Regions from separate parts of the Mesorhizobium sp. B2-5-7 genome, predicted to be linked through region 1. Evidence: predicted binding sites of a transcription regulator. Region 1 holds the regulator's gene; each other region holds the start of a gene.

What was found. Region 1 encodes PhoB, which activates phosphate uptake and scavenging genes when phosphate is short. Its sites were predicted from a motif close to TGTCATNNANCTGTCAT; they were not measured.
Region 2: ppk2 (polyphosphate kinase 2) is a predicted target of PhoB. The motif match lies at 4,671-4,687, and genes of this name have one in related genera.
Region 3: phnF (phosphonate metabolism transcriptional regulator PhnF) is a predicted target of PhoB. The motif match lies at 1,754-1,770, and genes of this name have one in related genera.

What each region holds. Positions count from the first base shown of each region.
Region 1 covers NZ_VFUO01000002.1:444,721-455,388, reverse strand. The annotation lists gene FJ543_RS09675 (sugar ABC transporter permease) at 1-982, opposite strand, end outside; gene xylF (D-xylose ABC transporter substrate-binding protein) at 1,192-2,232, opposite strand; gene FJ543_RS09665 (ROK family protein) at 2,497-3,732, shown strand; gene phoB (phosphate regulon transcriptional regulator PhoB) at 3,735-4,424, opposite strand; gene phoU (phosphate signaling complex protein PhoU) at 4,444-5,151, opposite strand; gene pstB (phosphate ABC transporter ATP-binding protein PstB) at 5,177-5,980, opposite strand; gene pstA (phosphate ABC transporter permease PstA) at 5,977-6,828, opposite strand; gene pstC (phosphate ABC transporter permease subunit PstC) at 6,832-7,815, opposite strand; gene pstS (phosphate ABC transporter substrate-binding protein PstS) at 7,882-8,937, opposite strand; gene FJ543_RS09630 (PAS domain-containing protein) at 9,469-10,668, opposite strand, start outside.
Region 2 covers NZ_VFUO01000001.1:1,307,711-1,318,378, reverse strand. The annotation lists gene FJ543_RS06655 (GntR family transcriptional regulator) at 1-589, shown strand, start outside; gene FJ543_RS06650 (DUF982 domain-containing protein) at 693-953, shown strand; gene FJ543_RS06645 (hypothetical protein) at 1,021-1,167, opposite strand; gene FJ543_RS06640 (glycosyl transferase family 90) at 1,365-2,336, shown strand; gene FJ543_RS06635 (glycosyl transferase family 90) at 2,474-3,445, shown strand; gene FJ543_RS06630 (aldo/keto reductase) at 3,469-4,512, opposite strand; gene ppk2 (polyphosphate kinase 2) at 4,784-5,704, shown strand; gene FJ543_RS06620 (dihydrofolate reductase family protein) at 5,774-6,418, opposite strand; gene FJ543_RS06615 (glyoxalase superfamily protein) at 6,551-7,093, opposite strand; gene hemB (porphobilinogen synthase) at 7,355-8,386, opposite strand; gene FJ543_RS06605 (DUF2066 domain-containing protein) at 8,500-9,321, opposite strand; gene FJ543_RS06600 (enoyl-CoA hydratase/isomerase family protein) at 9,485-10,525, shown strand; gene FJ543_RS06595 (DUF6163 family protein) at 10,522-10,668, shown strand, end outside.
Region 3 covers NZ_VFUO01000002.1:749,301-759,968, forward strand. The annotation lists gene FJ543_RS11115 (carbon-phosphorus lyase complex subunit PhnI) at 1-601, opposite strand, end outside; gene phnH (phosphonate C-P lyase system protein PhnH) at 603-1,214, opposite strand; gene phnG (phosphonate C-P lyase system protein PhnG) at 1,214-1,675, opposite strand; gene phnF (phosphonate metabolism transcriptional regulator PhnF) at 1,787-2,536, shown strand; gene FJ543_RS11135 (zinc-binding alcohol dehydrogenase family protein) at 2,539-3,555, opposite strand; gene FJ543_RS11140 (ABC transporter permease) at 3,620-4,585, opposite strand; gene FJ543_RS11145 (sugar ABC transporter ATP-binding protein) at 4,582-6,135, opposite strand; gene FJ543_RS11150 (ABC transporter substrate-binding protein) at 6,286-7,278, opposite strand; gene FJ543_RS11155 (aldo/keto reductase) at 7,615-8,613, opposite strand; gene FJ543_RS11160 (altronate dehydratase family protein) at 8,675-10,180, opposite strand; gene FJ543_RS11165 (GntR family transcriptional regulator) at 10,386-10,668, shown strand, end outside.

The DNA of each region.
Region 1 (10,668 bases):
TGGCAAAGACATAACGGCCGAAACGGGTGCGGTTGGTGATGAAGGTCATGACCAGACCGACGGCGACCGCCATCAGCACCGGTATGGCGATGCCGTGGGCGATGAACAGCCCGCCCTCCGGCACGGTGATGTTGTTGGCGGCCGCGTACCGGTTCACGATCCCGATCGGCCATGGATAGGAGTTGGCCAGCCAGACCGCGCCCATGATGACGGCGCAGGTGATGACGCCGAGCAGCGTCTCGGCCCAGATTGGCCGCAGCGGGAAGCGGAAGCGCTTGCGCTGGACCCGCCCGTTGAACAGCGCGAACACGACGGCCAGGCACGCGACGATACCCACGATCCAGCTCCAGGTGGCGCCGATCGATCCGGCCGGTCCGCCGCCCATCAGCTGGAAAGTGGCGTCGAGCGGTGCCACCGTCTGGCCTGACGTGACCCACCAGGCGGCGCCGCGCCAGACCAGCAGGCCACCCAGCGTGACGATGAAGGCCGGCACTTCGAGATAGGCGATGACGAAGCCCTGGAAGGCGCCGATCAAAAGCCCGAGCGCCAGACCGATGACCAGTGCCAGGACCCAGATCCATGGGTTGCCGAGTTCAAGTCCCACGAACCGAACCAGGAAATGTACCTGCGCAAAGCCCATGACCATGCCGATCAAGCCCTCGGCGGAACCGACGGACAGGTCGATGTTGCGCATGACGATGACCAGCACCATGCCGCAGGCCATGATGGCGACCGCGGACGTCTGCACCGACAGGTTCCACAGATTGCGTGGCGTGAGGAACGTGCGGCTGTCGAAATCCAGCGGATTGACGCCGAGACGCAGGCTCGAAATCACATGCAGCGCGACCCAGATCAGCAGCAGCGCGCCGATCATGCCGAGCATGCGGGTGTCGATCTCGGTCGCCTTCAGGAAACGCGCGACCGCGCCGAGTTCCGACGCACGCGCCGTATCGGCCTGCGAGGTTGCGGTCGTGTCGGTCATGGATGTCCTCCCAGCGGCTTGCCGCCTGACGCGGATGCCGGACCAGAGCCCAGAAGTTAGCCGCCAGCGGCGGAAACACAAATCTTGTCGGGAAAACGCCGCGGCTTGGAAGCAATTCCAGGAAAAGTGCGTAGCGGTTTTTCGTCCGGAATTGCGAAAACAAGGAAATTGGAACGCCGCGGCGCTTCCGGCTGTTCAGGCGATCAAGCTCAGTTGCAGGCCGCGACGCTGCCCGCGGCAACGCCCGTGCAGACTTCGTCCTTCTTGATCCAGCCGGCGTCGATGACGAGGTTGAGATTGTCCTTGGTGATGGCCACCGGGGTCAGGAACAGCGACTTGACGGTGTTGCCGCCAGGCGTCGTGAAGTCCTTCACGCCGGCGATGTCGGTCATCTTCTTGCCGTCGGCGAGTTGCGAGGCGATCTCGGCGGCGTTCTTGCCGAGTTCGCGCGCGTCCTTCCACACGGATACGGTCTGGGTGCCGAGCGCGATGCGGTTGAGCGCGGCGTGGTCGCCGTCCTGGCCGGAGACCGGCACGGTGCCGGCGAGCCCCTGCGCCGTCAGCGCCGCGACGACGCCGCCGGCGGTGCCGTCATTGGCGGCGACCACGGCGTCGACCTTGTTGTCGTTGGCGGTGAGGAACTGTTCCATGTTCTTCTGGGCGTTGGCGGGCAGCCAGCCGTCCGTATAGGCTTCGCCGACATTCTTGATCTTGCCGCTGTCTATGGCCGCCTTCAGCACTTCCATCGAGCCCGAGAACAGGAAGTCGGCATTCGGATCGGCGCCGGAGCCCTTGATGAAGACGTAATTGCCCTCAGGCTTCACCTTGAACACTTCGCGGGCCTGCATGCGGCCAACTTCCTTGTTGTCGAAGGTCAGGTAGAAGACGTCCTTGTTCTCGATCAGCCGGTCATAGCCGACGACCGGAATGCCCTCGTCGAGCGCCTTCTGTACCGCCGGGCCGATGGCCGACGCGTCCTGCGCCAGGATGATCAGCGAATTGGCACCCTGCGAAATCAGGCTCTCGACATCGGTCAGCTGCTTGCCGGGATTGGACTGCGCATCGGCGGAAATGTACTTGTCGCCCGCGGCCTCGATCGCCTTCTTCATGGCCGCCTCGTCGGTCTTCCAGCGCTCCTCCTGGAAGTTGGACCACGACACGCCGATGACCTTGCCCTTCGCCTGCGCGACCGACGCCAGCGTCAGCGACATGGCGACACCCGCCAGAACGGCGACTGTGAATCTCTTCATGATATCCTCCCTGCGCCCGCGTGTGGCGCGACCAAACTGGCCCTAAGGCCGGCACAAAGGCCCTATTTTTTCGAGCCTCGAAAAAACACTGATCCATCGCCTGAGCACTGTCAACATTGATTCTGACGGATTTTGAGGTGCCGGAAGCCTTTTTTCGAGCCCCGCAATAAATAAATGACAGCCCCAGCCGCTTCTGCCAGTATTCGACCCGTTGCCGGAGGTGTTCGAGGGGGCGTCAAGAACCGCGGCGACGGGGAGGGAATGATGTCGGTCGGAATCCGCCACGACGATCTGCGCCGGCGCAACCGCGCAATGGTGATTGGAGCCGTGCGCCGGGGTGGCCAGCCCTCGCGCACCGAGATCGCCGCTACTACCGCCCTCAGCCACTCGACCATATCGGCGATATCAGCCGACCTGATCGGCGAAGGTATCCTGAGCGAAGGCAAGCCGAACGAGGCCGGCTCACTGAAACGCGGCCGGCCGCAGGTGGGCCTTTGTCTCAACCCCGAGGCCGCGGCGGTCATGACCCTGGTGCTGTCGCTGAATTTCCTCTCCGTCGCCGTCATCGACTACGCCGGCCAGGTGATATCGGAGGAGCAGCGCCGGCTGGACACGCTGACCATGTCGCGCGAGGCGCTGATCGGCGAATGCGTGGCCATCGTCCGGCGCCGCCTCGAGGATCCCGACCTCGATGTCGCCAGCATTGCCCGCATCGCGCTGGCGATCCAGGGCATCACCGACACCGAGGCGCGCGCCATGCTGTGGTCGCCGATCACGCCGCAGACGGACATTGCCTTCGCCGATATACTCGAAGCCGAATTCGGCATCCCCGCCACCATGGAGAACGACTGCAACATGATGGCTGTGGCGCTGCGCTGGCGCGACCCCGAGCGCTACCGCGACGACTTCATCGCCATCCTGCTCTCGCACGGCATCGGCATGGGCCTGGTGCTGAAGGGCGAGCTGTTCACCGGCACCCATTCCTCAGGCGGCGAGTTCGGCCACATGATCCATCGCCCCGGCGGCGCGCTCTGCCGCTGCGGGCGGCGCGGCTGCGTCGAGGCCTATGCCGGCAACTATGCCATCTGGCGTAATGCAGGACAGATGGGTGAGGACGCCAAACCGGTCGACGTCAGCGACGCCGACATGCGCGCATTGGCGGCCACGGCGCGCGAAAGAGACGGACCGGAGCGCGAGGCCTATCGCAAGGCCGGCGAGGCGCTGGGCTATGGCCTTGGCAGCTTGTTCGCGCTGATCGATCCGGCGCCGGTTGCGATGGTCGGCGTCAGCGCCGCCGCCTTCGATCTGATCGAGCCGGCCTTGCGTGAGGCCATCGCCCAGACCGCCGGCGGCCAGCATTCGACGTCGATTTCCTTCGATACAGAGCCGAACGAATTGCCGCTGATCCGCGAGGGCTGCGCCATGCGCGCGCTCACCTTCGTCGACCAGGAGATCTTCGCGCCGGGCGTGCAGGTGAGATCCGGCAAGAACGTGGCCTGATCTCAATCCTCGCGGATTGCGTAGCCCGCGCCACGGATGGTGCGTATCACATCGGGCATGCGGCCATTGTTGACCGCCTTGCGCAGGCGGCCGACATGCACATCCACGGTGCGCTCGTCGATGTAGATCGTCTCGCCCCAGACATTGTCGAGCAACTGGCTGCGCGAGAACACGCGGCCGGGATGGCGCATCATGAATTCGAGCAGCCTGAACTCGGTCGGTCCGAGCCGGATCTCGCTCTTCTTGCGATAGACCCGGTGCGATTCGCGGTCGAGCACGATGTCGCCGACCTTGAGCACGCTGGACAGCACTTCCGGTTTGGCGCGGCGCAGCAGCGCCTTGACCCGGGCCATGAATTCCGGCGTCGAGAACGGCTTGACCAGATAGTCGTCGGCGCCGGTCGAGAGGCCGCGCACGCGATCGCTCTCCTCGCCGCGCGCCGTCAGCATGATGATCGGCAATCGCTCCGTCTCGGGCCGCATGCGCAGGCGCCGACAGAGTTCGATGCCGGAAACCGCCGGCACCATCCAGTCGAGCACCAGCAGGTCGGGCACGTTTTCCTGGAGGCGTATCTCGGCTTCGTCGCCGCGTGTCACCACCTCGACCTGGTAACCCTCGGACTCCAGGTTGTAGCGGAGGAGCACGCCCAGCGGCTCCTCGTCCTCCACCACCATGATGCGTGGCGCGATCATCGATCGATCATCCCTGCCGTCAAGCCGCCGGCACCGACATCGCCGTCTCGTCCTGCTTCGGACGGTTGGCGGGCAGTTGCGTGCCGGTCAGCACATAATACGCATTCTCGGCGATGTTGGTCACATGGTCGCCGATGCGTTCGAGATTCTTGGCGCAGAACAAAAGATGCGTGCAAGCCGTGATGTTGCGGGGATCCTCCATCATGTAGGTCAGGAGTTCGCGGAAGACCGAAGTGTATTTGACGTCGATGCGTTCGTCGTCATTCCTGAGCTTGGCGAGGGCGGCGGCATCGCCGGCCGCATATTCCTCGACGACGCCCTGCACCTGGATCAGCACCAGCTGCGCCATGGAGTCGATGGAATGCGACAAGTCGCGCGGCGTGGCGGTGAGGCCGACCGAGCCGACGCGCTTGGCGATGTTCTTGGCAAGGTCGCCGATGCGTTCGAGATCGCCCGCCATGCGGATCGAGCCGACGACATGACGCAGATCGTCGGCCATCGGCTGGCGCTTGGCGATCAGGGTGATGGCGCGATCATCGAGTTCGCGCTGGCGCGCGTCCATGATGGCGTCGTCGGAGACGACGCGCTGTGCCAGCGCGTTGTCGGAATTCAGCAGCGCCTTGGTGGCGCCGCCGACCATCGTGCCGGCGAGATCGCCCATGTCGCTGATCAGCTTGCTGATCTGTCCGAGATCCTCGTCGAAGGCTGCGACTGTGTGTTCGGCCATGATCCTGGTCCTCGTATGCGTGAGATCAGCCGAAGCGGCCGGTGATGTAGTCCTGCGTGCGCTTCTCGCGAGGCGACGTGAAGATCTTCTCGGTTTTGTCGAATTCGACCAGCTCGCCCAGATACATGAAAGCCGTCTGCTTCGACACGCGCGCGGCCTGCTGCATGTTGTGGGTGACGATGACGATCGTGTAGTCGGCCTGCAACTCGTCGATCAATTCCTCGATCTTGGCGGTCGACAATGGGTCGAGCGCCGAGGCCGGCTCGTCGAGCAGGATGACCTCCGGTTTGACCGCCACGGTGCGGGCGATGCAAAGCCGCTGCTGCTGGCCGCCCGACAGGCTGAGGCCGCTGGCATTGAGCTTGTCCTTGACCTCGTTCCACAGCGCGGCGCGTTTCAACGCCTGCTCGACACGGCCGTCCATCTCGGCCTTGCCGATCTTCTCATAGAGCCTGACGCCGAAGGCGATATTCTCATAGATCGACATCGGGAACGGCGTCGGCTTCTGGAACACCATGCCGATCTTGGTGCGCAACAGGTTGAGGTCCTGCGAGCGGTCGAGAACGTTCTGGCCGTCGAGCAGCACCTGACCCTCGGCGGTCTGCTTGGGGTAGAGCTCGTAGATGCGGTTGAAGACGCGCAGCAGCGTCGACTTTCCGCAACCCGACGGTCCGATGAAGGCCGTCACGCTGCGCTCGGGCAGCGACAAGGTGATGTCCTTCAGCGCCTTCGACTGGCCGTAGTAGAAATTGAGGTTCTTGACCTCGATCTTCGCCTTGGCGGCTGCCTCGGCGGCAATCGTCATGTCTGGAGACAACATCTGGCTCATTTGTCCTCTCTGCGTCCGGTCAGGCTGCGCGCAAAGATGCTGAGCGCGAGAACCGTCAATGTGATTATGAGTGCGCCGGTCCAGGCCAGTTGCTGCCATTCCTCGTAGGGGCTGAGAGCGAACTGGAAAATGGTGACCGGCAGGCTGGCCATCGGCGCGTTGAGGTTGCTCGACCAGAACTGGTTGTTCAGCGCCGTGAAAAGAAGTGGCGCGGTCTCGCCGGAAATGCGGGCAATGGCCAACAATATGCCGGTGACGATGCCGGACATCGCCGCGCGGTAGGCCACCGAACGGATCACCACCCAGCGCGGCGCGCCAATCGCCGTGCCGGCCTCGCGCAAAGCGTTCGGCACAAGGTTGAGCATGTCCTCGGTGGTACGCACCACGACGGGAATGACCAGGATGGCCAGTGCCACGGCACCGGCGATGGCCGAGAAATGCCCCATCGGCCGTACCATCAATTCGTAGACGAACAGGCCGATGATGATTGAGGGCGCCGACAGCAGGATGTCGTTGATAAAGCGCACCACGGTGGTGAGCTTCGAAAAGCGGCCATATTCGGCCATGTAGGTGCCGGCCAGCACGCCGATCGGCGTGCCGACGACGATGCCGATAATAGTCATCACGATGCTGCCGTAGATGGCGTTGAGCAGGCCACCGGCATCACCGGGCGGCGGGGTCATTTCCGTGAACACTGAGAGCGAAACGCCCGACAGGCCCTTATAGAGCAGCGCGCCGAGGATCAGCGCCAGCCAGGCAAGGCCGATGCCGGCGGCGACGACGCAGAGCGTCATCATCACGCCGTTCTTGCGCTTGCGGCTCTGGTGAAGCGATGCGGCTGTCGACATCGGTCAGACTCCGGTACGGGCATCGATGCGCATCAGCATGTAGCGGGCGATGGCAAGGATGAGGAAGGTGATGACGAACAGGATCAGGCCGAGCGCCACCAACGAGGAAGTGTAGAGATCGCCGACGGCTTCGGTGAATTCGTTGGCGATGGTTGCCGAGATCGTCGTTGCCGGCGCGAACAGCGAGGCGCTGATCCGGTGGGCGTTGCCGATGACGAAGGTGACCGCCATGGTTTCACCGAGTGCACGGCCGAGCGCAAGCATGACGCCGCCCATGATGCCGATGCGGGTGTAGGGGACGACGACCCGGCGTGTTACCTCCCAGGTCGTGCAGCCAATGCCGTAGGCGGACTCCTTCAGCACCGGCGGCACCGTATCGAACACATCCTTGGTGATCGAGGTGATGAAAGGCAGGATCATGATGGCCAGGATCATCGCCGAGGTCAGCAGGCCGATGCCATAAGGAGGCCCGGCAAACAGGCTGTTAAGGCCGGGAATGCCGTGGAACACGTTGATGATGAAAGGTTGCACTGTCGTCTGCAGGAACGGTGCCAGCACGAACAGGCCCCAGATGCCGTAGATGATCGAAGGAATGCCGGCCAGCAGTTCCACCGCCATGCCGATCGGGCGCCGAAGCGGACGCGGGCAAAGCTCGGTAAGAAAAATGGCGATGCCGATGCCGAGCGGCACAGCGATCAGGATGGCGATGGCCGAAGTGATGATGGTGCCATAGATCGGCGCCAGGGCGCCGAATTTCTCGGTGACGGGATTCCAGCTCTCGGTGGTCAGAAAGGAGAAGCCGAAGGTCGACAGTGCCTGCCAGGAACCGGCGAACAGCGAGATGGCGACGCCGCCGAGCAGCACCAGCACGAGAATGGCGGCGGCGCGGGTCAGCCCATGGAAGATCGAATCGGTCAACGCGAACCGTCTGACGGTGGCGTCGCGTGAACCTCGAATGGCTGGCAAGGCTTCGTGGGCAGCGCTCATGTCAAGCTCGGCTCTTTGTGTTGATTGAAAAGGAGCGCCGCGGGGCGGCGCTCCTCCAGAAAGATATTACTCGCCGGCGTAGACGGGCTTGCCGTCGGCCTTGATGTCGGCCTTCCACGAAGCCTTGATCAGGTCGACGACGCTATCGGGGATCGACACATAGTCGAGCGCCTTGGCGGTTTCCTTGCCGTCCTTGTAGGCCCAGGCAAAGAACTTGAGCGCTTCGCCGGTGGCTGCGGCATCGTCCGGGGTCTTGTGGATCAGCACCCAGGTCGAGGCAGCGATCGGCCAGGTGGCGTCGCCCGGCTCGTTGGTGATGATGACGTTGAAGTTCTTGGCGCCCTTGAAGTCGGCGTTCGAAGCAGCCGCGCCGAAGGATTCGAGCGACGGCTCGACGACCTTGCCGGCGGCGTTCAGCATCTTGGAGTAGGAGAGATTGTTCTGCTTGGCATAGGCATATTCGACATAGCCGATGCCGCCGTCGGTCTGCTTGACGGTGTTGGCAACGCCTTCGCTGCCCTTGGCGCCGACGCCGGTCGGCCATTCGACGGCCGTATCCGAGCCGACCTTGTCCTTCCAGTCGGGCGAGAGCTTCACGAGGTAGTCAGTGAAGTTGAAGGTCGTGCCCGAGCCGTCCGAACGATGAACGACGGCGATAGCGGTCGACGGCAGCTTAAGGTCCGGGTTCAGGGCCTTGATCGCGGCATCGTCCCAGGTGGTGATCGCGCCGAGATAGATCTGGGCCAGCGTCTTGCCGTCGAGGACGAGTTCGCCCGGCTTGATGCCCGTGAGGTTGACGATCGGCACGATGCCGCCCATCACCATCGGGAACTGCACGAGGCCGTTCTTTTCCAGATCGGCGTCGGACATCGGCTTGTCGGTGGCGCCGAAGGTCACGGTCTTGGCGATGACCTGCTTGATACCGCCGCCCGAACCGATCGACTGATAGTTGAGGCCGATGCCGGTGTCCTTCTTGTAGGTGTCGGCCCATTTGGCGAACACCGGATAGATGAAGGTCGAGCCGGCGCCGGAAAGGTCAGCTGCCATTGCTGCGGAAAGGGTGAGGGTGGACGCCGCAGCCATTGCAATCGCAACGGCCGCCGAGCGGATGAAATGTCTCATGTGGCCTGCTCCTGTTCGGAAGATGGTCTCTCGGCGCCACTTCTTGCCGGCGCCCGCTGAGGCCAATAGCCTTCGATTATAACAGTCGCATGACAGTTTCATGTCAGCCCGGTAACGCGTTGCCGGTAACGCGAAAGACGCCGATCTCGGGCGCTCGCGGCGCGGTCCGAGTTTACCCCCGGAATCAGGGGCTTGAGCCGTCCGACCGGCTGAAATCACCCCGGACTCGACCAGGCTTTTCCCAAATGAAGAAAATCCGGACGGGAGCGCGTTGCTCGCAGCCAGAGCGTGTCATGGCCGGGCCATCGCCAAAAACAGGTCCGTTGGGGTAGAGTGACACTGTTTCTTGCAGGCGGTCGCTGCTCCCGCCCGTAACTGAGAAGAGCGGAATTCGATTTCGCTATTGTTCCGGCTGGACACGGCCTTTGATATGGCGCGATCGCACCATAGTCATTGCACGCAGCGGTAGCAGCGAATCTCCGCTGATTCCTTGTTGCCTCCCCGGATCCTGCAATTCAGGCGACGCGGGCTCTATCCCGCGTTGCGGTGGACCTGACGGCCGGCGCCGACCCAGCGCTCGACCTTCTCGAGCAGGGCCCTGGGGCTGATCGGCTTGGGCAGATAGTCGTCCATGCCTGCCTCCAGGCAGCGCTCGCGGTCGCCCTTGAGCGCATGCGCGGTGACGCCGACGATCGGCACATGCGTGCCGGTCTCCTGCTCCAGCAGGCGGATCGCGGCCGTCGCTTCGAGACCACTCATCTCCGGCATCGAGACATCCATCAGGATCATGCACGGATTGAGCGTACCGAAGGCGTCGAGCGCCTTGCGGCCATTGCCGACGATCTCGAAACCATAGCCGGTCTCGCCGAGGATTTGCGTGAACACCATCTGGTTCACCTCATTGTCCTCGGCCACCAGTATATCCAGCCTGTGCCCGCCGGCCGTCGCGGGCAACCTGGGGCGAACCTGTGGCGGCTGCAATTGCGCGCGCTGCTCGGATGGTGCCAGGGGCGGCGGCCGGGACGCCTCGGGCGCCTCGCCCGTGAGCGGTTGAACGGCGTGGCCGCTGGTGGCGTGGCGATGGCGCTGGATGGTCGCGACCAGCGTTTCCAGGAGCACCGAGGAGCGCGCCGGCTTGATCAGCTGGGCGTCGATGCCAAGATCGCGGTAGCTGGTGTTGGCAAGCGACTGGTCGACCGATGTCAGCATGATGATCGGCGTGTCCGCGAGGCCCTCGGTGTTGCGCACGATACGCGCCATTTCGCCGCCGCTCATTTCAGGCATCTGGTAGTCGAGCACGACGCAGTCGACCGCCACGCCATAAGCTGCCGCGGCGATCAGCACCTTGAGACCTTCGGCGCCGCTTTCGGCCGCGCAGGAATCGAACGTCCACGAGGTCATCTGCTCGGTCAGGATGGCGCGGTTGACGGCGTTGTCATCGACGATCAGCACGCGTGCGCCCGTCACGTCCACCGGCGTGATGCGCTGCCCGCTCTGCTGCCCGGCCCCTGGCAACGTTACGGTGAACCAGAAGGTTGACCCCTTGCCTTCGGCGCTCTCGACGCCAATGTCGCCGCCCATCAGATCGACCAGCCGCGAGGTGATGGCAAGGCCAAGCCCGGTGCCCTCGTGGCGCCTTGTCGAGGACGTATCGACCTGGCTGAATTTCTCGAACACCAGTTTCAGTTTTTCCTCGGGGATGCCTATGCCGGTATCGGTGACCGAGATCGT
Region 2 (10,668 bases), on a different contig from region 1:
GACCGAACGCTGGATCGAAAGCCAATTCGGCGCCTCGCGCACGCCTGTCAGGGCGGCGCTGCTGCGGCTGGAGACCGAGGGGCTGGTCGGCAGGGACGGGCGCGGCTGGACCGTTTCGCCCATCAATCTGGCCGAACTCGAGCAGGTTGCGGTCTATCGCGAGGCGGTCGAGATCGCGGCATTGCGGCTGACGTGCGGGCAAGCCGACAAGAGCGCCATCGATGTCATCGAGGCGATGCTCGATTCCTGCGACGAAAATACGCCGCGCGAGGAGTGGCATCGTGTCGGCATGGATTTTCACATCGAGCTGGCGCGGCTCTCCGGCAACGAATTCCTGTTCCGGGCGGTTCGTGACGCGATGACGCGTCTGTCGCGCGCCCGCTGGCTGGAAGTGCGTGACGAGACGGCCCTTGGCCGTGCCTGGGTCGAACATCGCGCCATTCTTGCCGCGACACGCCTCGGTCAGGCTGATGAAGCCGCGCGGCTGCTGTCGGCCCACATCGTCGGCAGCCGTGATCGGCTGGTGACGTCGCTTGCCAACGACCGACGTGGCCTTCGCGCCAGGGGATTTGCCGTCGTCGCCGCTTAATGCGGTCCATGGGCTGCGGCGCGCTGGCCGGAAAAACAGACGGGTCTGACGTGAAGCGCACTTTCGGCCTCGCTTCAAGGAAGCCGATGGCGTAAGAGCGGCGATGGAAAACAACCGGTTTGAAACACCTGTGACCGTCAAATCCGTCACGGCGGGAAGCACTCAGCTCTTGCGTTCGGCAAGGGAGGCTTCCGATTACCTCCTCAACAACTGGCCCGGCAAGCGCAGCCCCAAGCATCGTGCGGCGCTGCAGGCCTGTCACGACGCGCTCGCCGGCGACAAGCCGGCGATGAATGCCAGGCGCGCTTTCATCGCTGCGGCGCGGGAAGTGGATGTCTTCATCAGCGACAAGGCGCCAGCGTGATATTAGCTCGCGGTTTGGGCTGACAATTGGATTTGAGGCTCGGCCCGCATTAGCGGGCCGGATGCCGTTAATCCTTCGTTTCGGTCTCAGTCTCGGTTTCAGGTTTCGTACGTTCGCGCGCGGCAACCTTGGCCGCCAGCTTTTCAGCCTTCTTGGCCGCTTTCTGGCGGTCGCGCTCCTTGCGTTCCTGATCGTAGTTTGGTGCTCGCGCCATGTCGGCTCCTTTTGTGACTGCCTTGCGGCCCTGAGCCTGCCTAGGAGCATTAGCCGTCAAACACAACAGCCGAAGCGATAATGCGTGGCTGCTGGCATCGAAGAGATGCGGGCGCTTGCCAGATCGGCGCCACAATGATGTAGGACATGCGGGCGCCATGGATTGAGAACCGCCCGTTTGTTTTGATCAAGTGACCGATGGCCACAATTTCGCGGACCGCAGCAAGAGTTTTCTATTATGCGAGAAACGTCGCGCGCGATGTCGCTCCGCAAGCGTTGTTTCGTGCCCGGCTGGCTGGCCGTCTCGAAAGGGCCAGGCTTTCCGGTGAGGCGGCGCGCCGCAGGCTGAATTACTACAACAAGTTGCAGGATGGTTTCGCGCCAAGCGCCGATGCCATGCGCATCGGCAAACTGCCCTTCACGCCGACCATGTACTATTACGACCTGAAGGAGTTCGCCCGCTACTTCGATCCCGGCCTGCTCATCGACCTGGAATTCGGCGACGTCAGGAATGTCCCCAAGGTGCCTTCGATCGTCAAGGACCGGCCAATCTGTGCTGACGACAAGAACGCGATCATCATGAAACTCGACAAGTTTCGTCATTTCCAGATGCCGGCTGACGCGATGTCGTTCGCCGACAAGCTGCCGTCCGTTGTCTGGCGCGGTGATCTCAACAATCCGATCAGGACAAGATTTCTGAACGCTGTGCGCGACCTGCCGTTCTGCGATGCCGGTTCGCACAAGCCGAACGCACCGCCCGAATACGCCAGGCCTTTTCTCAGCATCAGCCAGCACCAGCGCTATCGCTACATCGTCTCGCTCGAGGGCAACGACGTGGCGACCAATCTCAAATGGATCATGAATTCGAAGTCGCTCTGCATGATGCCGCCGCCGACCTATGAGACCTGGTTTGCGGAGCGGCAGCTCGAAGCCAACGTCCACTATGTGCCGCTCGCGGCGGATTTCTCGAACCTTGAGGACCACGTCGCCTATTTCGAGCGGAATCCGGCGGAGGCGGAGCGCATCATCGCGGCTGCGAACGCCTATTGCCGGACATTCGACGACGAACAGACCGAGCAGACGATCTCCCTGCTGGTGCTCTACAAATACTTCGTGCTCTCGGGCCAGATCAAACCGGATGCCGAGGTGTGGCGCTACATAACGGGCTAGTTGCGGCGCTCGGTCGAGGCCGCCAGCCGCATTCGGGCGCTATCGGAATGCGTGGCTGGATGGTAGGGCAATCATGCTGCGGGAACCATCCCGACCTTCACTTGTTCAACCGCGTTTATCTTTGATCAAAAGAGTCCATGGCCACCCTCCAACGAACGACGGCAAAGGTCTTCTACTATGCGCGGAACGTCATGCGCGATATCGCGCCCCAGGCGATCTTCCGGCGGCGATTGGCCAGCCGCCTGCAGCAGGCCAGGCTCTCGGACGAGGCCGTGCGCCGGCGACTGAATCACTACAACAAGCTGCAGGACGCTTTTACACCAGGCCCGGATGCTGTGCGCATCGACAAGATACCGTTTGAACCGAGCATGTACTATTACGACCTGAAGGAATTTGCCCGCTATTTCGATCCATCATTGCTCATCGACCTGAAGTTCGGTGATGTCATCGGCGTGCCCAAGCTGCCGACCCTCGTCAAGGACCGGCCGATCCGCGCCGACAACGGCAATGCCGTCGTCATGAAGTTCAACAAATTCCGCCACTTCCACATGCCCCTCGATACCGTCGCCTTCGCCGACAAGCGCCCTGCCGTGGTCTGGCGCGGCGACCTCAACAACCCGATCAGGACACGGTTCCTGGATGTCGCGCGCGACTTGCCGTTCTGCGATGCCGGTTCGCACAAGCGCAGCGCACCGGCTAAGTACAGCAAGCCTTTCCTCAGCATCAGCCAGCACCTGCGCTATCGCTACATCGTCTCGCTGGAGGGCAATGACGTGGCGACCAACCTCAAATGGATCATGAATTCCAACTCGCTCTGTCTGATGCCGCCGCCGACCTACGAAACATGGTTTGGCGAGAGCCAGCTCGAGGCCGGTGTCCACTATGCGCCGCTCGACCCGGATTTTGCCGATCTCGGCGAAAAAGTGCGCTATTTCGAAGCGCACCCGGCCGCGGCGGAGCGCATCATCGCCGCAGCCAATGCCTATTGCCGCAAATTCTCCAATGAACGGGACGAGCATGCGATCTCCTTGCTGGTCCTCTACAAATATTTCGTGCTCGGCGGCCAGATCGAACCCGATCCTGAACTCTGGCGGTTTATCGGCGGCTAGCTCTGCTCTCGGCCTGACGCCGATCAGATATCGCTGCGGTCGAGAACCAGGTCGGCGGGGCCGAAGCGATCCTTCGCTGTCAGTTGCTGGTGCCAGTAGGGGTAGAGCAGAGCCGGCCGGCTGACCGCGTCGAGGCGCTGGCGTTCTTCGGTGCCGAGCTTCAGGGCCGCCGCCGCAAGGTTGTCCTTGAGCTGAACGTCGTTGCGGGCACCGATCACCAGCGAGGAGACGGCAGGGCGTCCGAGCAGCCAGGCGAGCGCCACCTGCGCCGCCGAGACGCCACGATCCTTGCCGATCTCGACCAGCACATCGACAATCCGCCACAGCCGGTCCTCGTCGCGGATCGGCGGCTCGGACCAGCCGGCAAGCTGGCGAGCGGTCGGGCTGTCGCGGCGGTATTTGCCCGACAGCAGGCCGCCGGCGAGCGGGCTCCAGACCAAAACGCCCAGCCCCTGGTCGACCGAGATCGGCAAGAGCTCGTACTCGGCCTCGCGCGCTTCCAGCGTATAGTGGATCTGCTGGGTGACGAAGCGTTGCTGGTGACGGCTGTCGCTGATGGAAAGCGCCTTCATCACCTGCCAGCCGGAATAGTTGGAGCAGCCGATGTAGCGCACCTTGCCCTGGCTGACCAAACTGTCGAGGGCGGCAACGGTCTCCTCGAGCGGAGTGAGGCCGTCCCATTGGTGGACGAAATAGATGTCGATGACATCGGTCTTCAAGCGCTTCAGGCTGCTCTCGCATTCACGGATCAGATGATGGCGCGACAGGCCCTCGTCGTTCGGGCCCTTGCCGATCCGCATCCGCGCCTTGGACGCGATCAGCACATCGTTCTTGCGCTTGCCGCCGAGAGCTTCGCCTATGATCTCTTCGGAGAGGCCGTTGGAATAGACATTGGCGGTGTCGATGAGGTTGATGCCGGCATCGATGCACATATCGATCATCCGCTTGGCTTCGGCGAGATCGCTGTTGCCGACCGCGGCGAAGGGCCCGGCGCCGCCGAATGTCATGGTGCCAAGCGTCAGTGTCGAAACCTTCAGGCCGGAACGGCCAAGGGTGCGGTATTCCATGTCAGATCCTCACGATTTTGTTGAAGAGGCGTGCCGGCAAGGCAGGCCTGGAAGGCGACCGCGCATTTGTAGGACAATTCGGCCGGCTTGTCGCCATGCGACGACGGTCGATCGATCGCACATTGCGGAATTTGCAACGCCGGCAATTGCGCCTGTGCTGCAATAAAACCGTCACTGCCGGCCTATATTGAAGTCGGCTCAGGTGTTTCCATTGGCCAGCAATTGGAGCGCCCAGTGGTAACCGACAGGGCTTGCAAGCGGAGCAGTTGATATGACCGAGCTGAAACAGAATTCCCCTGCCAAGGACTGGCTTGAAGCCGAGCTCGCCGACACGCTCGACGAGGACTATGAGCTCGAAATGTCGGAGCCGGCCCTCTCGATGGAGATCGCCAAGATCTACAAGAACTCGCATCCGCCTTCGATCGATCGCATGCAGTATTTTCGCGACCTGATCAGCCTCCAGTCCGAATTGATCAAGCTGCAATCCTGGGTCGCCTACCACAAGAAGAAACTGGTGGTGATATTCGAGGGCCGCGACTCCGCTGGCAAGGGCGGCGTCATCAAGCGCATCACACAGCGGCTCAATCCGCGTATCTGCCGCGTCGTGGCGCTTCCGGCTCCGACCGAACGCGAGAAGTCGCAATGGTATTTCCAGCGCTATGTCCCGCATTTGCCGGCAGGCGGCGAGATCGTTTTGCTCGACCGCTCCTGGTACAACCGCTCCGGCGTCGAACGGGTAATGGGTTTTGCCAGCCCCGAGCAGGTCGAGGAGTTCTTCCATGACGTGCCGGAGTTCGAGCGCATGCTGGTGCGCTCGGGCATCACCGTGGTCAAATATTGGTTCTCGATCACCGACGAGGAACAGCAAATGCGCTTTCTGATGCGGATCCACGACCCGATGAAACAGTGGAAGCTGTCGCCGATGGACCTGCAGTCGCGGGTGCGCTGGGAACACTACACCAAGGCCAAGGAGGAGACCTTCGCCCGCACCAACATTCCCGAGGCGCCCTGGTTCATCGTCGAGGGTAACGACAAGAAGCGCGCGCGGCTGAACTGCATCGACCATCTGCTCAAGCAGCTGCCGTATGAAGAGGTGCCGCACGAGGAGATCACGCTGCCGGAGCGCGTCTTCAACCCGGAATACGAGCGCCAGGTGCTGCCGCGCGAGCTTTACGTGCCGGAGAAGTATTGAGCGAGAGTTTTGTCTTTCTCCCCGTATAGTGACGGGGAGAAATGGGCTTTCGTCGAGGGTTTCTCCACCTTACGCCCGTTTGATGACGACGTGCGTGGCCAGTGCCGTCGCAACCTGTTCGCTGCACTGGTAGCCAAGATTCAGCATGTCGAGGCCCGCAAAAAGGTTCTCGCCTCTGCCAAGCAGCACCGGCGAGATCGCCAGGTGCATCTCGTCGATCAGCTTTTCCTGCAGATACTGCCGGATGGTGGAGACGCCGCCGCCGACCCGCACATCCTTGCCTGACGCGGCCGCTTTGGCCTGTTCGAGAGCCGAATGGATGCCGTCGGTTACGAAATAAAAAGTCGTGCCGCCTTCCATCACGATGGGATCGCGCTTGTAATGAGTCAGCACGAAGGTCGGGACGTGATAGGGCGGATTGTCGCCCCACCAACCCTTCCAACTGTCGTCAGGCCACTCGCCCCGGATCGGCCCGAACATGTTGCGGCCGAGGATCCAGGCGCCGACATTCTCGAAGCTGCGCGCCGCAAAGTCTTCGTCAACGCCTGTCTCGCCGCCTTCCTGGCCAAACATCTTGCGGAAGGTGCGGGTGCTGAAAGCCCATTTGTGCAGGGCCGGTCCGCCGACACCGAGCGGATTTTCAAGGCTCTGATCGGGACCGGCGCCATAGCCGTCAAGCGACAGGCTGAAAGCGTTGACGCGAAGTTTGGACATGAGGACCTCCTCCTTGAGAACCAGTTGTATTTTGCAAGTGGTTCCTTCTAGCAAACTGATTTTAAATTGCAAGCGGTTTTTCGAGTCGGAAAAAGGTGTGTCCGAATCTAGCGGCAGGCTACGGCCACCGCCTCATTGGCCGTTCAGTTCCATGAAGCGGATGTGATTGCTGAACGGGTCTATGACCTCGACCGTCAGCCGGCCGTCTTCATGCTCCAGGCCGGGCTTCATGTAGCGGTAGTCCTTGCCGGCAAGCTCTTTCTGGAAGTCGCGGATGCCCTTGATATAGACGACCATGTTGCCGCCCGGCGTCGCGTCGCCCGCATGTTCGGACAGGTGCAGGACAAGGTTGTCGCGCGAGATTTGGGTGTAGAGAGGGAAATTTTCCCCGTAGCGGTGCTCCCAGTCCACGGTGAAGCCGAGGAAGCCGAGGTAGAATTCGTGCGCCTTGGCAACGTCGAAGATGCGCACGATCGGCGCCGTCCGTTCAAACACGATCTTGCCCTGGCCGGCTGGCGGCGCTTCGATTTTTGCCGACAGGATATTCCAGCTCGCCAGTCCAAACTGGCGCGCGACGATCTCAAGGGCCTCGCTGTGGCTGATCGTCAGGTCGCGGGCGGCAAGCGCCTCCCGCATGGCTTTCGCCATCGTCTTGGCGTCGCGATAGGCAAGCATGTCCGTTTCCTCGGGTCACGGCGAAGCCTTCGTCAGTGCCCGCATTGCCGACGCCTTCGCCCGACGGGTGAAACGGGTCAGGAAGCATCATCGGGAGGCGTTCGCCATACCTCTTGGGCCGAGGTGCGGGCTGCCGGCCGCCTCCGGCCGTGCTTCCATCATAGCTGCAGCTGCCGGTTTTTGTCAGCGGGTTTTCGATAGAACCGCCGACCAGTCGAAAGAGTGGTGACTCTACTGAAGTGCCTTGCCCGGGAAGTCGGGCTACCCCTTCAGCATCACAGCCACTTCGGGCGCGAAATAGGTCAGGATGCCGTCGCAGCCGGCGCGCTTGAAGGCCAGCAACGACTCCAGCATCGCCTTCTCACCATCGATCCAGCCATTGGAATCAGCCGCCTTGATCATCGAATATTCGCCCGAGACCTGGTAGGCGAAGGTCGGCATCTGGAATTCGTCCTTCAGCCGGCGGATGATGTCGAGATAGGGCAGGCCGGGCTTGACCATCAGCATGTCTGCGCCCTCGGCGAGGTCCTGTTCGGCCTCGCGCACCGCCTCGTCCGAATTGGCGTGGTCGATGTAATAGGTCTTCTTGTCGCCCTTGAGCAGACCGGCGGTGCCGACCGCTTCGCGATAGGGGCCGTAGAAGGCCGACGCGAATTTTGTGGCGTAGGACATGATCGCCACGTCCTGGAAACCGTTGGCGTCGAGCGCGTCGCGGATGGCGCCGATGCGGCCGTCCATCATGTCGGACGGCGCGATGATGTCGGCGCCGGCCGCCGCCTGGATGACGGCCGCCGCGGCGACCTGTTCGACCGTCTCGTCATTGACGATGATGCCGTCGCGCAGGATGCCGTCATGGCCATGGCTGGTGAACGGGTCGAGTGCGGCGTCGGTGATGATGCCGATCTCGGGCACCGCGTCCTTGATGGCGCGCGTGGCGCAGTTGATGATATTTTCCGGGTCGAGGATGTGGGACCCCGTCTGGTCGCGCAGGCCGAGATCGACATTGGGAAAGGTGGCAAGAGCGGGGATGCCGAGCTTGGCCGCGCGTTCGGCCTCCTTGACGGCAAGGTCGACCGACAGCCGGAAGACGCCGGGCATGGCGGCAATCGGCTCCCGGACATTCCTGCCCTCGACGACGAAGATCGGCCAGATCAGGTCGTCCACCGAAAGCCTGTTCTCCTGCACGAGCCGGCGCGACCAGTCGGCCTTGCGCATGCGGCGCAGGCGGCGGCTGCCGGTGACATCGTCGACGCTGCGCGCGCCGGCAGCTTTTGCTGGGGTGAATTTGTTCATGGCCAAAACTCCGGATCGGCGGCTTTTACCACGAGCTTTTGGTGCTGACCAATGCGACACGTTTGTGCCAGTGCCGAAAGCCGCCACAGCACTATCCCACCACGCCTGTTGGTTCAGGGCTGCCCGTTGCCCGAAAGGATCTGTGCCGCGCCTCCGATTGCCACGCGGAACGCCTCGTCGAAGCTGACACCGCGCACCTGCCAACGATAGGTCTTGCCGTGATCGGCCAGTCGCCAATCGGCGACCCAGCCCAGTTCCTTGTCGCTCCACACGATGCTGCCGGCGAGCGCTCGGTCGCCTCCGGCTTGCTTGGCCACTCGATCCAGCCTTGCCATGTCCGTCGCGCGCAGCGCTTCTTCGCCCAAGCCGGCAAGTTGCGCGGCCTTGGGAAACGCGACATGCATCAGCATCGGCCCGCTGGCATTGACGAAGGATTCGCGCATCGTCTCGCCACGCCCTTCCTCGGCGCTCAGCATGAAATGCCGCGCGCCTTGTTCGGTCGTGAGGAAGACGGTGAGTGTCGGCCGCTCGCCAAGCCAGGGCCTGCTGCCGAGCGACGCCAGCAGCCTGTCGATCACATCAGGCTTGTAGAAGCAGGTGAGATCGTGCGGCCGGTCATGCGTCCCTTGCTCGTCATGGATCGGAATGCCCTCCATCCGGTCATGGTAGCGGAACCAGTCGACAAAGCTGCCGGCCTTGTCGCGCAGCGCGTCCATTTCGCGTCTGGCAAGCAGCCGCTGATCGCCCGAAACACGGACGAGCACCTTGTCGAGGCAGGTCCTGAAGCCGAGCTGACGATTTTCTTCACCCTGGCCGGTGACAATGGTCTGCGAGTGGTAAAGGTCGCCAAGGTCGGCTGCCCCCGCGGGGACATTGGTTGCCCACAAAAACGGCAGGCAACTCAGAACAAAGGCAAAGCGCAAAAATTGCGGCATGGCTAACTATCCTGCTCTCGGCCTGTCGTACCGGCCACCAATGTCTAGCATCGGCGACCGCTAGCCGCCAAGATCGAGGCGGCCAAGCTGCAGCCATTGACGCACCCATGTGCCGCCTTTAGCACTTCAGTCCCGCAGGCGCGGGAACAAGGATTCTCTGGCGATGGATTTTGGTGGAGGCGACGAAATTCGCTTCGAAAGGTTGGGCAGGGCCGGGGTCGTCACGCTGACGCGGCCGCAGGCGCTCAACGCCGTCACCCATCGCATGATCAAGGCGCTGGGCAAGGCCCTGCGGTCTTGGGAGCGCGACGAGGGTGTGGATGTCGTCGTGGTCAAGGCCGAGGGCAGGGCGTTTTCGGCCGGGGGCGATATCCTGCACATCTACGAAGCCGGCCGGGCTGGAAACCCACCGGTCGAATTTTTCGCCGACGAGTATCGCCTCAACGCCTACATCGCGCGTTTCAAGAAGCCCTATGTGGCGCTCATCGACGGTATCGTGATGGGCGGCGGGGTCGGCATTTCCTTCCACGGTTCGCACCGGGTGATGACCGAGAATGCCCAGTTCGCCATGCCGGAGGTCGGCATCGGCTTTTTCCCGGATGTCGGCGCCAGTCATCTGCTGCCCGACCTTGGCGGTTCCTTCGGCATGTACCTGGCGCTGACCGGGAACCGCATTCGTTATGGCGATGCGCTGTGGTCTGGGCTGGCCACCCACACCATCAAGGCTGAAGACCAGGCAAGCTTCCTCGATCGGCTGGCGCTGACGGGCGATCCGGAATCGGTGCTGCGCGGTTTCTTTGTTCCGGCCAAGCGGGAGACCGACAGGCCGATCCTGGAGGCGATCTCCCGCCATTTCGCCCAACCGTCGCTGCCGGATCTGATCGACAGCCTGGACCGCGCGGGCAATGACGAATTCGCCACCGGGACGCTGGCAACGATCCGCACGCGCTCGCCGACCAGCCTTCGCGTCGCCTGGCGACAGATCAGCGCCGGGCAGACATTGTCGATGGACGACTGCATGAGGATGGAGTTCCGCATCCTGAACCGGATGCTGGCCGGCCACGATTTCTACGAAGGCATCCGCGCCGCCATCATCGACAAGGGCTCGAAGCCGCAATGGCGGCCGGCAGCGATCGATGCGGTCAGCGAGGCGGATGTCGAGGCCTATTTTGCCCCGCTCGGCGATCGGGAGCTCGAGTTGTGAGCGAAGTGACATCGAGACGCGTCATCCTGCAGCCCTCGACGGTCGAGGTGATCTTCGCCTGGTTCCAGCGCGTCATCGCGGGTTACTGCCTGCTGTTCGGCATCCTCTACTGGATCAAGCTGATCGGCTTCTATCCGGGCTCG
Region 3 (10,668 bases), 300 kb from region 1:
CGCGCGACAGTGCCTGCAGGCGGATGTCGCGCGCCATCGGGAATTCCAGCGGCTCGCGGGTGATGTCGCCGGGAACATGATCGCCAGGCATGTCGCCATCGGGCTCGATAAGGCCTTCGCGGGCAAGGATAGCCGAGACACGCGGCATCGCCTGCGCTTCCGTCTCGCGCTGCAAGGGCTCGGCGACATCGGCGCCAGCGGCAAGTTCAGGGTCGAGCAGCCGATGCGTATAGTCGAAGGTCGGGCCGAGCAACTGGCCACCGGGCAGATCCTTGTAGGTCGCCGACACACGCCGCTCGACCAGCATGGTGCTGGTGTCGATCGGTCTGGAATAGCCGAAGCGCGGCAGCGTGGTGCGGTAGGCGCGCACCAGGAAGATCGCCTCGATCATGTCGCCGCGCGCCTGAACGATGGCTAGCGCGGCCAGTTCCCTGTCATAGAGCGAGCCTTCGCTCATCACCCGGTCGACGCCGAGCGCCAGCTGTTCCACGATCTGGTCGAGGCGAAGTGCGGGCACCGAGCGGTCGCCGCGCCGGCGGTCGGCAAGCAGGCTGTGGGCGTTGGCAATGGCGGCTTCGCCACCTTTTACCGCGACATACATCTTACGCCTCCATCGTCTTGATACGCGTCGTGCGCGGCAGGCAGGCTATGCGGTCCGATGTGGCGAAGATGATGTCGACGCCGCGCGGAAAGCGCCTGATATTCTGCTTCCACTGCTCGACGAAATGGCGCGGCATCTGTGCCGGCGCGATCGTGGCGCTGGTTTCGATGCCCGGGCCTTCCAGCAGTAACGGAGTGCCTGAAACGAGGTCGCCGACCTGCAGGATCAGCGTCGTCGATCGGTCGGGATAATCCTGCGTGCCCTGCGAAAAACCGTCGAGCGCCATCATCTCGGCCGGCGTGGAAACAAACGCGAAATGCGCGTCGGCCGGCGTGTTGGCCAGCGGCGCGCCCGTATGGAACCCAAGCCAGGACCCGATCGCGGCGGAGGCATGCAGGGCAGGGTCGAGCCAGAGCGGCGTGTCGTTGTCGCATAGCGCCAGTGCTACGGCGCCCGACGTCGCCGAGAGCGAAGCCGGCGGGCGGGCCAGGGGTGGCAAGGGGTGGACACTGCCCGGCCGCGCCATGGCATCCATGACGGCCCGAAACACGGTCTGAGCGTTGAAGACCGGATCGGCGAAACCGCCCTCGATCGATTGCGCAGCGATATCCATCAATCTTCTCCGCGAACCATGGTGAAGAAATCCACCTTCGTTGCCGCCGTCTCGGCGCGGCGTTTTTCCTGGGCAGCGGTGAGAGCCGAGCGTAAAGGCGTAATGAGCCTGGTCTCGACCTCGGTGCGGCGGGCAGGGTCCTGCCAGAGCGCGTCGGCTATTGCTCCCAGCTTCGCCTTCTGCTTGTCGCGGCCAAGCGCGTAGCAATGGCCGACCTGCCCGGATGGCAGCCGGACAGTGGCACGCGTGACGGTCGCCTCGCCGACATTGAAGGGCGCGCCGCCGCCGCCGATGCGGCCACGCAGCGTGACCAGGCCCGTCTCGGGACCGCGCAGAAGTTCGGCTTGCGAAGGCAAGCCGGACTCGTTCCAGAGCCGCACGATGTCGTCGCCGCTCGATTGCGCCAGCGTCGCCATGGCGGCCTTGCGCTCGGCCTGGTCGCGGCCTTCCTGTCCTCGCATCGCCAACTTCCTCTCAGCTAAATTTGTCTATTGATATAGACAACTATACAAATTATACATATTACCTAACGCGAGTCCATGACGGGTGCGTGACAGGCCGGGGGGCAAAACATGATCGGGCATGATGTGGCCGACAGCATCGAGCGGCGCAGCGGCGTCTCACTGTGGCGCCAGATCGCCGACAGGATCCTGCAATCCATCGCCGCCGCCGATTTCGCCGAAAACGCCGCGCTGCCGCCCGAAGTCGCGCTGGCCGAGCGCTACGGCGTCAACCGTCACACCGTACGCAGCGCCATATCGGCCCTCGTGCAGGAGGGCGTGCTGCGGGCCGAGCAGGGACGCGGCACCTTCGTCCTGTCACGCAAGCGGCTGTCCTATCCGATTGGCGCGCGGACACGCTTTTCGACTGGCCTGCAGGGGCAGACGTCGGAACGGCACATCGTGCTGCTCGCTTCGTCGGTCGAGCCCGCCAGCCAGCGCGTGGCCGAAGGCCTTGGCCTTGCCAGGGGTGCCGAGGTGATCCGGTTGGAGACACGCGGCGAGGCTGACGGACGGCCAGTGTCGCGCGCCGCTGGATGGTTCGATGCCCGGCGCTTTGCCGGCATCGACAAGGCGATGGCGCAAACCGGTTCTATCACCGCCTCGCTCGCACGTTTCGGCATCGACGATTATCTCAGGCAATCGACCGTGCTCTCGGCACGCCATGCGGACGCCGCCGATCTCGCCGATCTCGATCTGCAGCCGGGCGCCATCGTGCTGGTCACGGTTGCGGTCAACGTCACACCTGACGGCCAGCCAATCCAGTTTTCGGAGTCGCGTTTTCCGGCCGAGCGGGTGGAGTTGAAGCTGTCGGCGCTGTAGGGCTATCCGATCTCGATCACGGCCTTGATCAGGCCCGACTTTTCATGCGCCCAGCGTGCGAGATCTCCTGGCGTATCGGCCAGCGTGGTGCGGTGGGTGACAAGCTTGGCCAACGGCACGGCACCATTGCGGATCGAGGCCGCGACATGGTCGAAGTCGGCGCGCAACGCATTGCGGCTGCCGATCAATGTCATTTCTCGCTTGTGGAACTCGGGATCGGAAAAAACAATATCGTCCTTGACGACGCTGACCAGCACCAGCGCTCCGCCATGCGCGACGTGGGCAAAGGCCGATTGAACCGATCGCGTGTTGCCGGTGGCGTCGAAGACTACGTCGAAGCCTTCGCCGTCGGTCGCATCACGCACCAGATCGGACACGGGTCCTTGCGAGCCGTCGAGAATCGAAAAGCCGAGTTCACTCGCCGCGAAGACCAGTCTTTCGGTGCTCATATCGAGAAGTGTCACATCCAACCCGGCAATGCGGGCGAAGATGGCGGTGCCGAGCCCGATCGGGCCGGCGCCGATGACCAGGGTGCGGGCGCCAGGCTCGGCCCGGGCGCGCCGGACGGCATGCGCCCCGATGGCCAGGAATTCGACGGCGGCGGTGTCGGCGAGCGACAGGCCGTTGGTGGGATAGAGATTCTTAGCCGGCACCAGGATCTGTTCGCACATCGCGCCGTCGCGGTGCACGCCGAGCACTTCGATCCTGACACAGCAATTGGGCTTGCCGTGCCGGCAGGCGATGCATTTGCCGCAGGAAAGGTAGGGGTTGATGATCACCGGTTCGCCAAGGGCGAGGTCGACGCCTTCGCCCCGCTCGGTCACTGTGCCGGAGACTTCATGGCCCATGATGCGGGGATAGGCGAGGAAAGGGTGCTTACCCTCGAAGATATGGTAGTCGGTGCCGCAGATGCCGACATGACTGACCGCCACCAGGGCCCAGCCGGGAGGCGGGGCGCCGGGAGCCGGGTGGTCTTCGACAGCAAGGTCGCCGGGCGAGCGGCAGACGACGGCTTTCATGCTTTGATCCAGTCTGTTCAAGAAATCGCCGGCCCGCGCCAAGCCGGCGATCGATTGGAATGCGTCATTTGCCGCGGCGGCGCAGTCCGTCGAAGTAGACGATGATGATGATCAGCGCGCCGGTGATGATGCGCTGCCAGAACGAGTTGACGTTGAGCAGGTTGGCGCCGTTGTTGATGGTGGCCAGGATGAAGGCGCCAAGCAGCGGCCCGTGCACCGAGCCGACCGCGCCGAACAGCGAGGTGCCGCCGATGACCGAAGAGGCGATCGCCTGCAGTTCCCAGCCCTCGGCCTGGGTCGGGTTGCCGATGCCGATGCGGGCGGCGAGCAGCACGCCGACGAAGGCCGCGCACAGGCCGGACAGCGTATAAGCCATGTAGATGGTGCGCTGGACATTGACGCCGGACAGGCGCGAGGCCTCGGCGTTGGAGCCGACCGAAAAGAGGTAGCGGCCCCAACGGCTGTGATGCAGGAAGACATAGGCGGGCACACCCACCAGGATCACCATCCAGAACAAATTGGGGATGCCGATAAAGGAATTGCGCGAGAAGGCGGTAAAGCTGTCGCTGTTGATGTTGATCGAGTTGCCGTTGGTCATCAAAAGGCCGATGCCGCGCAGCGAGGTCAGCGTCGCCAGCGTGATGATGAAGGGCGGCAAGCCCATCTTGACGATGCCGAAGCCATGGAAAAGGCCGATGGCGACACCGACGAGCAAGGTGATCAGGATGGCGACCGCGATCGGAACGCCGGCATTGATCAGCATGGCGACGACGACGGTGGCGAAGCCGACCACCGCGCCGACCGACAGATCGATGCCGCCGGTGATGATGACGAAGGTCTGGCCGACCGCCATGATGGCGATCATCGAGCCCTGCCGCAGAAGATTGGCGATGTTGTTGCCCGAGGCGAAGCTTGGCGTCGCCAGGGACAGGACGATCCAGAGCAGCACCAGCAGCGCCAGCAGCGTCAGCCCGAACAGGACGTTGTAGTTGCGCTTCGGTTTTTCGGCGGGGATCGCCTCGATGCTCATGTCTGTCCTCCCAGTTTTTCTTGTTTCTCGGCGAGCGCCTGCGTGAGAATGTCCTCGTGACTGGCGGTGTGGAACCCGTGCGTGGCCACCAGCTTGCCGCGCCGGAACACGTGCAGCGTGTCGGCCAGTTCGTAGACCTCTGGCAAATAGGACGAGATCAGGATGATGCCGGCGCCCTTCGACAACAGCTCGCCGAACAGGCGATAGATCTCCGCCTTGGTGCCGACATCGACGCCGACCGTCGGTTCGTCGAAGATGAACAGCTTGGCGCCGTGCGCCAGCCATTTGCCGATGACGATCTTCTGCTGGTTGCCGCCCGAAAGGCTCGACGCCAGCGCCCCGCGCGTCGGCGTCTTGATCCTCAGGCCGGCGATCTGACGGTCGGCCTCGGCCTTCTCTTTCGCATTCGAGATCAACAGATTGCTGGAGATGCGCTTGTAGATCGGCAGGTTGAGGTTGAGGCCGACCGGCAAATTGAGGCAAAGGCCTTGGTCGCGGCGGCTTTCCGGCGCCAGTGCCATGCCGAGCTTGATCGCGTCGTGCTCGGAGTTGATCTGGACGTCCTTGCCTTCCCACAGGATCTGGCCGGCCGACTTCTTGTGACGTCCATAGAGCGAGGTGACGAACTCGCTGCGGCCGGCGCCGATCAGTCCGTAGAGGCCGACGATCTCACCGGCGCGCACCGTCATCGAGATGTTCTCGAAGCCTTTGCCCGACAGGTTCCTTGTTTCGACGATCGGAGCGCCCGGCGTGAAATGCTCCTTGTGATAGACCTGTTCGATAGAGCGGTTGATCATCATCTTGACCAGCTCGGCATCATTGGTCTCGGCGATATTGCGTGTGCCGACCAGCGTGCCGTCGCGCAGCACGGAAACCCGGTCGGCGAGTTCGAAGACCTCCTCCATGCGATGGCTGATGTAGATGATCGTCACGCCTTCACCCTTCAGGCGCCGGATCAGCGTGAAAAGCTGGTCGGCCTCCTTGCGGGTGAGGTAGGCCGTGGGTTCGTCGAAGATCAGGAATTTGGTGCCGCGCACCGTGGCGCGGGCAGCGGCGATCAGCTGTTGCTGGCCGATGGTGAGATCACCCAGCACGACATGCGCCGGCAGGTCGAAGCCGAGATCGTCGATGATCGTCTGCGCTTCCCTGACCATGGCGCGCTGCTGCAGGATGCCGAAACGGGAATTTTCCTCGCCAAGGAACATGTTGGCGGCGACCGTCAGGTGACGGCACAGCACGACTTCCTGGTGCACGGCATTGATGCCGAGCGCCATCGCTTCATGCGGCGTCGCCAGGGCTGCCGGCTGCCCTTCCCAGAGGACCTCGCCAGAGGTGCGCGGCATGACGCCGGTCAGGAGTTTGATGAGGGTCGACTTGCCGGCGCCGTTCTCGCCGACGATGGCGTGGATTTCGCCTGACTTGAAGGCGAGATTGACCGGCTTCAGCGCATGGGTGCCGGGGTAGCGTTTTTCCAGCCCGCGCAGTTCGAGGATGGTCCTGCCGGGTTCCAGCACGGGGGCCGGATGCAGTTCCTGCGCCGTCGGCGTCATGACAATCCTCCCAGATTGGCCTCGCGGTTGGCATTCGGCGAGACTGCGGTCGTCTTTCAGGTAAGGCCAAACGGGCTGATCGCCAAGCCGCTTTGGCGGCGGATGCTTCCGGGACATCTAGCCCCGGAAGCGGTTTTGAACGCCGGCTGCTTAGAGCTTGGGATTGAGCAACGCGTCGATCTTGGGGTCCTTCATGTTGGCCTTGGTCACCAGATTGGCGCCGGTGTCCACATTGGCCTCGACCTTCTCGCCCTTCGAGGCGGCGAGCGCGGTCTTGATGCCGTCATAGCCCATCCGGTAGGGATCCTGGACGACGAGGGCGGAAATGACGCCGTCGTTGAGGAACTTGATCAGCTTCTCGTCGCTGTCGAAGCCGACCAGCGCCAGCTTGCCGCCAAGGTTGTTTTCGGCGACGGCCTGGCCGACGCCCTGCGCCATGATCAGGTTGGAGGCGAAGATGCCCTTGAGGTTCGGATTGGCGGTGATCAGGTCGGTGGCGATGTTGAGCCCGGTGGTGGCCTGGCCGTCGGCGTATTTGTCGGCGACCAGCTTCAGGCCGGGATATTTTGCCTTGAGCTGCTCGGTGAAGCCCTGCTTGCGCTGTTCGAGCGAGCCGGCGCCGGGAGCGTTGGTGATCAGGGCGACGTCGCCCTCGATCTTGCCGCCATTGGCGGCGCCGATGGCGGCGGCAAGGCCGTCCGCGGCGACGCGTCCGCCCTGCACGTTGTCGGTGGTCAGGAACGAGGTGAAGGCCTTGGAGTCGGCGCCGGAGTCGATGCCGATGACCTTGACCTTGGCGGCTGCTTCATCGATCGGCTTGCCCAGCGCCTTGAACTCGGTGGGCGCGATCACGATCGCGGCCGGGTTGCTGGCGACGGCGTTCTCGAGGATCGAGACCTGGCCATTGACGTCGGTCTCGGCCTGGGCGCCGAGTTCCGGCACGTTGATGCCGAGATCCTTGCCGGCCTTGCGGGCGCCGGCCAGAACGATCTGCCAGTAGAAGGACGTGGTGTCCTTGACGATGATCGGGATGGTCACATCCGCCGCCGAAACCGGTGCGGTATGCATGACGCCGGTGAGCATCGATGCTGCCGCCAGGGCCATGACGGCGCGGCGGTTGAGAATGCTGGTCACGAATTTCATAGGATCCTCCCTAAGTCGCCCGGTGAACGTTAACGGAAGCTCCGTCCGGATAGGCGTGGCCCAAACAGAACTTTATCAATAAAAAACAGTTGCACCGTTTTGATAGTGCATCGATCCAGCCGATGCAAGCGGTGTTTCAGCCAGTTCTTCCAACTGCCCGACAATGACTCCCCCAGCGGCGGCTCTCCCTTGTCGCGGTCAGGCGCTCCCGTTTCCGTTCTGTGAAGGTATGGAATATTAATTCCATAGATCAGTCAACATGGAATGTTCATTCTTCTCTGGATCGCGACATCGCGAAGGCGGGTCGCGCGCCCGTGCACATCGCGACGATGCGCTTCAATGCAGTTCCTGCACCACCGTGTAGGGACGATACCTGGCATAGTCCGTCTCCGGCACGTCGATATCGAGCAGTTCGAGGTTGCGCGTCAGGTTTGCCAATTTTGCGGTACCGGTCAGCACAGTGGCGACCGCGGGTTCGTGCAAAGGAAACTGGAACGCGGCGGCGGGCAGCGGGTAGCCACCTTCAGCGGCGATCTTCTCCATGGCGTCGACACGGTCGAGAACATCGCGGCTGGCGGGCTGGTAGTCGAAATGCGCCCCTTGCACCGGCCCGGTCGCCAATATGCCTGAGTTGAAAACCCCGCCAATGACAAGCGAGGTCCGTTGCGCCCGGCACAGCGGCAGCAATTCGGCTTCCGCGCTGCGGTCGAGCAAGGAATAGCGGCTGGCGAGCAGGATGCAGTCGAGCGGCGCGCGGCGCATCACGTCGAGGCAGATCTGGACTTCATTGACGCCGAGCCCGTAGGCGGAAATCGTGCCGGCCCGCTTCAGCTCCTCGAGCGCCTTGAGGCCGCCGTCCATCAACTGGCGAAAGTGCAATTTGGTTTTCTCGACACCGTGCGTGTAAACGCCGATGTCGTGGACAAACAGGATGTCTATCCTGTTTAGCCCAAGGCGCGCATAGCTGAACTCGACCGAGCGCATGATGCCGTCATAGGAATAGTCGTAGTCCAGCGCGAAGGGCAGCGGATCGACATAGGAGTGGTCTGGCACCTGATCTTCGGGCACCGGGTGAAGCAGGCGGCCGACCTTGGTCGACAACACATAGGAATCACGTGGCTTGTAGCGCAGGAAATCGCCGAAGCGCCGTTCCGACAGGCCGAAACCGTAGAAGGGCGCGGTGTCGAAATAGCGCAGGCCTGCCTCCCAGGCACCCTGCAGCGTTTCCATTGCCGCTTCGCGCGAACACGCCCGGTAGAGGCCGCCGATCGCGGCGCCTCCGAAACTGACTTCGGTGACCTCCAACGCGGTCTGGCCGATGCGGCGTTTTTCCATGCGCAACCTCCCTATCCCGGCCACTTGTCCGGCCGGGCAGTCTATCAGACATCAATCGAAATCAGAGCGTCGCGCCGAGATGCCAGGGCACGAATTCGTTGTCCCCGTAGCCAAAATCCTCGCTCTTGGTCTTGCGGCCCGAAGCCGTCTCGACGATCAGTTCGAAGATCTCCCGGCCCATGCCGGCAATGGTCTTTTCGCCGGAGGCAATGACGCCGCAATTGACGTCCATGTCCTCTTCCATCTGGTGATACATGGTCGAGTTGGTGGCGACCTTGATCGAGGGGGTCGGCCGGCAGCCGAAGCAGGAGCCGCGGCCGGTGGTGAAGACGATGACATTGGCGCCGCCCGCGACCTGACCGGTGGCAGAGACCGGGTCGTAGCCGGGCGTATCCATGAACACCAGCCCATTGCCGGTGACCTTCTCGGCGTAGCCGAAGACGCCGTTAAGCGGCGTCTGGCCGCCCTTGGCGACCGCGCCCAGCGACTTTTCCAGGATGGTGGTTAGGCCGCCGCGCTTGTTGCCAGGCGACGGATTGTTGTCGATCGAGGCGCCATGCTTGGCGACGTGATCCTCCCACCATTTCACGTAGCCATCGAGCTTCTTGGCGACCTCGGGGCTTGCGGCGCGATAGGCGAGCAGGTGCTCGGCGCCATAGATTTCCGTCGTCTCGGAGAGGATGCCGATGCCGCCGACGCCAGCGAGGATGTCGACGGCCGCACCCAGCGCCGGATTGGCGGTGATACCCGACATGCCATCGGAGCCGCCGCATTGCAGGCCGACGACGATCTCGCTGACGGGGATCGGCTCGCGCTTCAACTGACCGACTTCCTCGGCGATCTCGGCCAGCACGCCCATCGCCTTTTCGACCGATTTGCGCGACCCGCCGGCATCCTGGATGTTGAAGTGGCGCTTGCCGGCGGCGGCACCCTTCTGGCCGTAAAGCGTGAGCTGGTTGACCTCGCAGCCGAGCCCGACCATCAGCACGCCGCCGAAATTCGGGTGGCGGGCATAGCCGGCCAGCGTGCGGTGCAGCACCATCATGCCGTCGCCGGTGCCGCTCATGCCGCAACCCTGGCCATGGACGATGGGCACGAAGCCATCGATCCCGGGATATTTCGGCAAAAGGGTCCGGTTGGCGGTGTCGGCGATCGAATGGCAGACGGTGGCCGAGCAATTGACGCTGGCGATGATGCCGATGAAGTTGCGCGTGCCGGCGCGGCCGTCGGCGCGGCGATAGCCCATGAATGTCCGGGCGCGGTCCGCTTCCGTCGCATGCTCGGCCTCGCTTGGCGGCACCACGGGGAGGCGGCCGGCCTCGAAGACCAGATTGTGCGAATGGACATGCTCGCCGGGCGCGATGTCCTGCGTGGCGCGACCGATCGCCTGAGCGTATTTGACCACGGCTTCACCCGCGGCAATCGGCTTGATCGCCACCTTGTGGCCGGGCTCGATGACGGTGACGGCGAGCGCACCGCCCGGCAGCGCGGTGCCGATCTCGATGCGCCCATTGGCAACGGCGACATTGTCGGCGGGGGACAGAAGAATGGTATTCGAGACGTTCACGGGCGGTTTCCTGGGTGATCCTGGGATGCGCGGATTGACACGCGCTTGTTAAGAGTTAATGTCTTTTATCGTGAAAAAACAGTTTTGCGTCAATTGTTTTTTCACGGCGGTTCCGCCTGGGTAAGTGGTGGCGCTGCGGACGATGGAACGTCATATTGCGCTTCAAGCCGGCCGCCGCAAGCGCTGGCGTGCAACGGGTCAGGGGATGTCGAAGAGCAACAACGTCTACAAGGACGCCTATAACCGTTGTCTGAGGCTGCTCGATGAGACGCGCAGCCTGCCTTCGGAACCGGAACTTGGCGCGTTGCTGGGAGTCAGCCGCACCACCGTGCGCAGCATTCTTGCACGCATGGAAGAGACCGGGCTGATCGCCTGGAACAAGCGCGCCAAGACGGTGCTGCGCGACCCACGTGCGGATGATTTCTTTCCCGAGGAAGAGACCGACACGCTGGCCGAGATCATCGAACGGTCGTTCATGCGCAGGCTGC